One region of the Cumulibacter soli genome, then DNA from elsewhere that is predicted to be linked to it. Evidence: predicted binding sites of a transcription regulator. Region 1 holds the regulator's gene; the other holds the start of a gene.

Region 1 (4,398 bases):
CCGACGGTACGTCGTGCCGAAACCGCTGATGGGCGCGCGTACACCATCTCCGACACCGTCGGGTTCGTCCGCGCGCTACCGCATCAATTGGTCGAAGCGTTCCGCTCAACGCTGGAAGAAGTCGAGGATGCCGACCTCGTACTGCATGTCGTTGACGGCGCGCACCCGGATCCCATGGGGCAAATCAGCGCAGTGCGTGAGGTATTCGCCGACATTGATGCCGGTGACGTTCCGGAGTTGCTGGTCGTCAACAAGGCTGATGCCGCCGACCCGAACGACCTAGACGTGTTGTTGAGCAACCTACCGGGAGCCGTCGCGGTATCCGCGCGTACCGGCGATGGGATCGCGGAACTGCGCGCCACCATCGACAGCGCGCTCCCACGACCGGCAGTCACCATCGATGTCCTGGTGCCGTACGACCGGGGCGACTTGGTGACAATGCTGCACAATCGGGCGGATATCGACACGATCGAGTACCTCGCCGACGGCACCGCCATTACCGGGAAGGCCTATCCGGGCGTCGCATCGGCCGTTGAAGCCTACGCGCGCAGCGCCCCGTAGTCTGGCCTGGTGAGTGCACCAACAGTCCGCCCGGCGCCGCCGTGCGGAAATACGGACGGTGCGTGGCCGAGCCCACGCGCAGCGTATCGCCCGCGGGCCTGGCACGCCCTCGTCGCGGCAGCCATCTTGCTACTCGTCCTACTCGATGTGCGTTTCGACGGATTACTGCGTCAGTTTGACGCGACGAGTAGCGACTGGCTGCTGTCGTGGGGCATGCAAGATCACGGGTTCCTGAACGCATTCGGGTGGGTACTGAGCCAGACCGGTGGGCGGGGACCGAACCTCGTACTGATCCTGGTGATGTGCGGCGTGATCTTCGCGCAGCGCCGCACCTACGCGCCGTTCGTGCAAGTGCTCAGCGCATCGGCGCTCATGTACCTCACGGTGTATCCGATTAAAGCCTGGCTTGATCGCAGCTTTCCGACAGATCCGGGCGGCGACTACCTGCACGCCTCGCCGGCGCCGGGTGGCGCATTCCCATCAGGTCACCAAGTGAATGCGACCGTATTGGTGGGGGTGGGCGCATGGATCGCCATGGAATACATCGCGAACGATACCGTGCGGCGCGTCATCGCTATCTACGCGGTCGTTGCGCCCATCGTGTGCGCCATCGCGGTGCTCATCATGGGCTACCACTGGGTCTCAGATGTGATCGGCGGAACCTGCGCGGGCATTATTCTGCTGTGGTTCGTCCGTTGGTTCTGGGCGAGTCCGCTCGGCGAACGGGCGACCGCGGCGATGAGCGTGCCGCGGCGCAGCCCGCGCGCCGAGCGCTGAGGGTCAAATACGTCGCAGGACCGATACGACTCGACCGAGGATCGTCGCGTTGTCGCCATCAATCGGTTCGTACGCCGGGTTATGCGGAATCAACCAGATGTGCCCGTCGCGCTGCCGATATGTCTTGACTGTGGCTTCTCCGTCGATCATCGCAGCGACGATTTCGCCTTGATCGGCCACGGGCTGTTGGCGCACGACTACCCAGTCTCCGTCGCAAATCGCGGCATCCACCATCGAATCTCCCGTAACTCGTAGGAGGAACAAGGTGCCTTCGCCCACGAGTTCCTTGGGGAGCGGAAAAATATCCTCGACGGCTTGCTCGGCGAGGATCGGGCCACCGGCGGCGATCCGTCCGACGACCGGAACGTAGGTCGCGGCGGGCAATGCATGCTCAGCGTCCGGATGCTGTTCTTCCGCAGGTCGTACATCGACCGCGCGGGGGCGATTCGCATCACGTCGCAGGAAGCCCTTGGCCTGCAACTGCCGCAACTGATGCGCTACCGACGACGGCGAGGCGAGCCCGACGGCTTCGCCGATCTCCCGGACGCTGGGCGGGTATCCCTGGTTAGTGATCGCTGTACGAATGACCTCCATGATGTGGTGCTGACGTGGGGTGAGCGACGCCTCATCAGGGCGGGAGGGGAGATGGTGCACGGTGGCGTCGCCGTCACTGGGCTCTTCCGTCGCATCCTTCTTGTCGGCCATGGGGGCTCCTCGTCGAGCGGTCGTAGTCGCGCCGTAATACTCGGCGTCTCGATTCACATTCTGCCAACTACTTGATCACAGTTCAAACATTTGTTCGAGTAGACACGCCGAAATGTCTTGACATCGCCATTAGGTCGAGGCCTAATGATACAGACGTTCGATCGAACAACAGTTCGGCCCAACCTCGGTTGGTCTTCCCGTGGACGTCCCGACGAGATTCGCATCAAAAACTTGTCGGTGGCATAAGTGAGGCTTTGGCTCATGATTACTTCGACTGCAACGCCCTCGCGTACTTCGACGCGCCGCGTGAAGCCCCTGACGATTACGCCGTTCGGTCGGCCCCAGATAGATGGTCCGAGCGGCCGGCGCCAGCAGCCGTCGCAACCGACTATTGGTGCGTCCGCGTTGCGTGATGCGCGCGCGGACCTGGGCATGTTCGAGGAGCGTGCTCGCGAGCAGGTCCCCGTACGGCGGCTGATCGGTGAGCAGTTGGATCCGATCGTGCCGGCGGTCGTGTCCGAGCCGCCGCGGCGCGCAGATCGGCGCGCTCGGAGCATGGTGGATCCGGTGAGTGAGCGGCGCGCGGTAGTCGCTGCGCCGGTGCGCGGAGTCAGTAATCGCCCGCGCCGACTGAGTCTGACCCTGCGCGGGCGAGTGACGGTCGTCGGTCTATTGGTCGGCGTGGTCGCAGGGTGCTCGGCGTTGACGCTCGGTCTGTCCGAGCAGCCGCGCCCTGCCGAATCCACGCAGGTCGTCGCCCGCAGTGGAGAGACGATCGAGTTGGTCGCCGAGCGCGTAGCTGACGGCCGTGACGTGGGCGACGTCGCCGAGTCGATCCGCGCGGCGAACGGACTGGCTATCGATGACGCCGTGCAGGCCGGCGATGTGTTGGTCGTTCCTGGCTCCTGACATCGCCGTCCGCGCATCCGTCGAAATTCCCCCGCGTTTCTGGTTGCGGCGCATTGTGATCCGTCCTAGTCTTGACCACAACATCTAGTAGTTACACGCTTGTGGTTCGTCCACAGGTTGTGCACGAGATGCTCACAGGTCATCCACCGGCTGTCCACAGGCGGACGGTGGGTTATGCCCAAGGAATCCACAAGACGCTCGTACTCGGCGGAGGACAACATGCGCTGCCCATACTGCAGGTGCTCCGAATCGAGAGTTGTTGACTCTCGCGAGGTCGACGATGGTCAGTCCATTCGCCGTCGACGTTCCTGTCAGGAATGCAGTCGGCGATTCACCACTGTCGAAGAGACCGTATTGGCGGTCACGAAGCGTAGTGGCGTGAGCGAACCGTTCAGCCGTGACAAGGTCGTACGAGGTGTCCGGCGGGCATGCCAGGGTCGTCCGGTGAGCGAAGACGCCTTGGCCCTACTTGCGCAGCAAGTGGAGGAGACCGTGCGATCGAGCGGTGCCGCTGAGATACCGAGCCACGAGGTGGGTCTCGCGATTCTGCGCCCCCTACGCGAGCTTGATCCGGTGGCGTACCTGCGGTTCGCCAGCGTCTATCGATCTTTTGAATCCGTCGCCGACTTCGAGCGCGAGATTGAGTTGCTGCGCGCCGAGGCCACCGAGCCCGATCCGTCACAAAACCTAGATATCTCTTCGTGAGTAACGCGTCATCCGACCCACTTCTATCCCATCAACGTCATCAGCACGGCGCACTGACAGTCACAGCGCGAGAGAGGACACCGGCCATCATGACCGACATCGCCCAGCCCATCCGCAGCACGGAGCCTAGTGAGCCGCGTTATCCGCACGACGGTCTACGCGTCGAGCGGGTCTACACCACCGAGGGGGTGCACCCTTACGATGAGGTCGTCTGGCAGCGCCGTGACGTAGTGATGACCAACTGGCGCGACGGCTCGATCAACTTCGAACAGCGCGGTGTGGAGTTCCCCGAATCGTGGAGCATCAACGCGACGAACATCGTCACCACGAAGTACTTTCGTGGCGCGGTCGGTACCGATAGCCGGGAACACAGCTTGCGTCAGCTTATTGACCGGGTAGTCAATAAGTACCGCGAGGCTGGCGAGCTCAACGGCTACTTCGCGAGCCCCGCTGACGCGCAGATCTTCGGTGAGGAACTCACCTGGATGTTGTTGCACCAAGTGTTTTCCTTCAACTCGCCGGTGTGGTTCAACGTTGGTACGGCTGCTCCGCAGCAGGTGTCGGCGTGCTTCATCCTGTCCGTCGACGACACGATGGACTCGATCTTGAACTGGTACCGCGAAGAAGGACTCATCTTCAAGGGGGGTTCCGGCGCTGGTCTGAACCTGTCGCGGATCCGATCCAGCAAGGAACTGTTGTCCTCCGGTGGAGAGGCATCCGGACCGGTGTCGTTCATGCGTG
Region 2 (4,398 bases), on a different contig from region 1:
CCATTTCGGTAGCCGTTGCTTGAGCGCCCAGCCGCCTGTAGCGACTCGATGCGCGAGGCGGCTGGCGCGGCGCGACAACGGGTGTGTGTCGGTAGGCGTGGTGGTCAGCGATGACTCAGTCAACAAGGCTCCAGCGGGCGTGGATAGGCAGCATGAACGGCTGAACGGAACTGTAATCCGTGCCGTGTGAGGCCCGTATCTGACTTCGGACATCGGGAGTATGGCGCGCGACACGGGTGCTGCTCCCGTTCGGCGCCGTGCCGCACTACGCAGCTGTGTGGTCGGCGAGTGTGGGGTCGGCGTTGCTGTACGCGGCGTTGGTGTAGTCGTCGAGCAGTCTGGTGGTGCGCGTGAAGGCTGCGCGTTCGTGAGGGTTGGGTATGTGGGCTGCGAGCAGGGCGATGAGTTCGTCGGCGGGGTCTAGTCCTTCGGCCTCGTCGTTGTTTGTTGCCGGGGGTGTGGTGCTGAGCGCGGCGCGCGATTGCGTGGTCGCGTGTTCGATCTGATGGTGATCGGGTATTGCGATCCGCGTGTTGAGGACGGGGCGTTGGTGGGGATCGATCCATGGTGGTGGGATCCACCAGGGTAGGCCGTTGATGATGTGTGCGCGCCATCCGGATTCTTCGAAGTGTCGGTGATGGTGTCGGCACATGAGGGTGAGGTTGTTGAGGTCTGTGGTGCCGCCGTTCCACCAGGGTTTTATGTGGTGTCGTTCGCAGCGGTCGGGGGTGGCTTGGCAGGTCGGGAATGAGCAGCCGTGGTCTCGGGCGATGAGTGCGTGAGTCTGATTCTCGGTCGCGATGCGACGGGTGCGCCCGAACGCTACGATGCCACCGGTGTCGGTGATCCACGTGGGGATCAGCATTGCTTCGTGCGCGAGGTGTGTGAGGTCGTTGATGGTGATCCGGTCGCCGCCGGAGATGGTGCCGATCGCTGCCCAGTCGTGTGTGTCGTGGCTGGGGTCGTTGTTCGCGTGGAGGGCGGTGAGTAGGTCGTTGAGGTTGACGGTCAGGTGCACGGTGGCGGGAGTGCCTCCGGTGGCCGGTACACCGCCGGCGGTGGCCAGTAGGTATTGCAGGGCTTCGTTGAGTCCGTCGTGGGTGCGTTGTTCATAGCTGCGGGTGTCGCGGGTGCGGTCTTCGGCGGGGTGTGGTGCGCTATAGGGGCCGATGGCTGCCTCGAAGCGGGCTTTTAACTCTCGGGTGAGAAAGCCGTGAATGCGGTACGTGCCGTCGGCGCGTTCGGTGCTGATGTTGATTGCGCGTCGCGCGTGCGCGAGGTGACCTCGGGGGAGGCGCCCGTCGGGGGCGAGGACGTCGTCGATTTTTTGTGCGACGCGGTGTAGGTCGTTGGTGCCCATGCCGTGGGCGTGGTGCACGAGTGTCTGTTCTGCTGTGGTGCGGTCGGCAGGTTCGAGGTCGGCGTTGGTGCGTAGGCGGCGCATGGCGGTGCTGATGATGTCGACTTGGTCGCGAGAGAGTTCTCCGGCGCGTACTGCTGCCGCGAGCGTGGGCAGGTTGGGTGAGCCTTCGCCGGCGCTGAAGGAGTTGGTGGGAAGTATGTGGTCGGCGCGGCGGGCGCGTGCGCGCGCTTCTGCGGGCCGGATCCGCAGCAGTTGTGCGAAGGCGTGCGCGGTGCTGGATGTGCACGTGTACTTGCCGAGTTCTTCGAGTAGCCCGGCTTCGTACAGGTGGCTTTCGATGATGATGCATCGGGCCTGCTGAGACTCGAGCTCCCGAGCGAGCGCGATCAGTCCCTCGGGGCCAAGGGCGCCGAAGTCGCCGCGGTCGCCGACCGCGATCAACGCATCAACAGCCGCCGCCATCTGGTCGAGTGCCGAACCGATTTCCGAAGCGAGCGATTCAGCCGCACCAGCCAGGGGTGAAGACCGATCGTGGCTGGCGCTGATGGCCAGCACGTCCGCGGAGACGTACCGCGCGTGATGCGACTCCAACACGACCAACCTCCCTCAGCGAATCCACGGTTCAAAGTACTGATCTCATCGTACACATGTTCGAATCATGATGCATTAGTTGTAACTCCCGTCCTGGAGTACACCTCCGGTGATCGCCGTCGAGCGGTTCGAAACTATGTGGACAGCAGAGGTTCGAGTCGCGCGAGATAACTCTTGATGAGCGCCAGCGCGTCACGCTCAGATAGCTGTCGCGCCATCAATAGCGACGCGACCCCATGCGCTAGTCCCATCACCTCAAGTGCGAGTCGGCGCGCGATGGTTGCGGTGAGATCGGGCCGCAGGATGTCGGCAAGTTCATCTGCGAGCCCGCTCAGGTGGGACTGATATGCCTGGCCGGCGACCCCTGGATCCGAGATCGACAGTGCCTCTAGGGAAACTCCTAGGCGATGGAAGTCCTCGCTGACTGTATCGGTCGGCAACGCCTCGTCGAAAAACAGCTTGATCACGTCAAGTGGCGCCTTGCTGCCCTCGTGTTGGACGCGAGCCCGCCACCGTTGGACGCTCTTCTCGGCCAGGCGCTCGAGAGTCGCGCTGAGAAGTTCGTCTTTCGTGTTGCCGTAGTACTGGACGAGTCTGAGTGACACGTCTGCTTCCGCGGCCACGGCTCTCATGGTGACGGCGTTGATCCCGCCGCGGGCTAGAAGCCGCTCTACGGCTTCCATGATCTGCGCTCTGCGTTCCTGTTCCGACATACGACCCCCCTCGCCGTAACGATGATACATTCGTATCAACTGATACGTGCGTATCAAGGAGGGGTATGCCATCTCCGTCGCAACGACTCGCTTTGTGTGCGTCGTGTCTGGCCCAGCTGATCGTCGTGCTGGATGTGTCCGTGGTAAACGTGGCCTTGCCCTCGATCCAAGTAGACCTCGGGCTAGGGCGGGTCTCTGCGTCGTGGGTGGCGATGGCCTACAGCCTCGGATTTGCCGGATTGCTCCTCGTGGGAGCGCGCCTGGCGGACGTTGTGGGGGTCGCCAGGTTGCTCGCCTGGAGCGTCTTCGCCTTCGCCTTGGCGAGCCTGGTCGGGGGCCTGGCGACGGAGGGGTGGGTACTCATCTCGGCCCGTGCTGCGCAGGGCATCGCGGCCGCTGCGGTGTCTCCGGCGACGTTTACCCTGTTGACGATTACCTACTCCCAGGGGACCGAGCGTACGCGGGCCATCGCAATCTGGACCGCAGTGAGCCTGGCTGGTGGCGGGCTGGGCAACATCGCCAGCGGGATTCTCACCGAGTTCATTTCGTGGCGTGCCACGCTACTGATCAACCTGCCCATCGGTGCCGGCGTCATCATCTCCGCGTTTGTGCTTCATCGGCGAGCAGTCGATCGACGTGCCTCGGGTCGCATCGACTTGATCGGCGCAATATTGACGTCCGCTGCGTTCGCGTGTGCCACTTATGCGCTGTCCGTGGCCGGTGAACCCACCCTGAGTGCGGCTGCGATTGCGGCAGGATCGGTGGCGGTCGTGCTGTTCGTCCTGTTGGTCATGCAGCAGCGCCGAACGCTCGAAAAACTTGTACCGGATGATCTCGTCGGCGATCGGGTCATCGTCCTGGGAAACATCGCGACGGCGTTGACTGGCGCATGCTTCCAGATCGCTCTGTGGTACTTCCTGACCTATCGGTTTCAGACCCGATTCGACTTCTCGCCGACGCAAGCCGGTGTCGCCTTCGTCCCACTGACAGTGATCATGCTGGTTGTGAACTTGTGGGTCACGCCGCGCCTGATGAAGCGGCGCGCACCCCGATCGCTAGTTGCGGCAGGTGCGGCGATTGCGGTCCCGGGCTTGATCTGGCTCGCAGCCTTCGACGAGGGAGCCTTGGCCATCACCGTCCTGGTGCCTACCGTCGTTGTCGGCATCGGCGGTGGCTTGGTGAACACACCATTGGCCACGCTCGTCACCGCAGGGGTCCGACCCGAGCACGCTGGTGCGGCGTCCGGCCTGATGAATACCGCAAAGCAGTTCGGCGGTGCGATCGGTGTCGCTGTGGCAAGCGCGGGCACGGTCATCACGGGTGCCGACAGAATCGCGTTCCTCGTCATGGCGGTGGCTGTCCTCGCCGTTCTTGCCATGGCGGCCGCGATCAAAGTGGACCGCGACGGATTTCCGCGTGAAACGACGCCGCCGGCTAAGACTTAACCACCCCACGGTCCTTGCGTCGCGATTGGGCAAGCGATGCTGTGACAGTTATATGCAGATCGCATACAGTTGCGATCGTGGATAACGCATTGGAAGAGGCCATCAACGAGTGGCACGAGGCCGTGAACTCCGGTGATCTGCAATGGTCGGCGACGTCAGTTTCAGACCCGGTTGTCGTACTCGGACCGAAAGGTGCAGGGCCGATTTCGGCGAGTCAGTTCGCTGAGTGGGTTCAGCGATCAGGTATTCAACTGATACCCCGGTCGTGGCATCCGATCAGTGACCG

The links. Region 1 encodes LexA, which represses DNA repair genes until DNA is damaged. Its sites were predicted from a motif close to TCGAACANNTGTTCGA; they were not measured.
Region 2: the regulator LexA is predicted to act here: its motif matches at 2,003-2,018, upstream of E1H16_RS16570 (HNH endonuclease signature motif containing protein).

The regions. Positions count from the first base shown of each region.
Region 1 covers NZ_SMSG01000003.1:268,512-272,909, forward strand. The annotation lists gene hflX (GTPase HflX) at 1-561, shown strand, start outside; gene E1H16_RS08050 (phosphatase PAP2 family protein) at 571-1,338, shown strand; gene lexA (transcriptional repressor LexA) at 1,342-2,043, opposite strand; gene E1H16_RS08060 (hypothetical protein) at 2,350-2,952, shown strand; gene nrdR (transcriptional regulator NrdR) at 3,172-3,657, shown strand; gene E1H16_RS08070 (vitamin B12-dependent ribonucleotide reductase) at 3,747-4,398, shown strand, end outside.
Region 2 covers NZ_SMSG01000008.1:61,300-65,697, forward strand. The annotation lists gene E1H16_RS16565 (CPBP family intramembrane glutamic endopeptidase) at 1-123, opposite strand, end outside; gene E1H16_RS16570 (HNH endonuclease signature motif containing protein) at 266-1,957, opposite strand; gene E1H16_RS16575 (TetR/AcrR family transcriptional regulator) at 2,089-2,667, opposite strand; gene E1H16_RS16580 (MFS transporter) at 2,733-4,112, shown strand; gene E1H16_RS16585 (hypothetical protein) at 4,190-4,398, shown strand, end outside.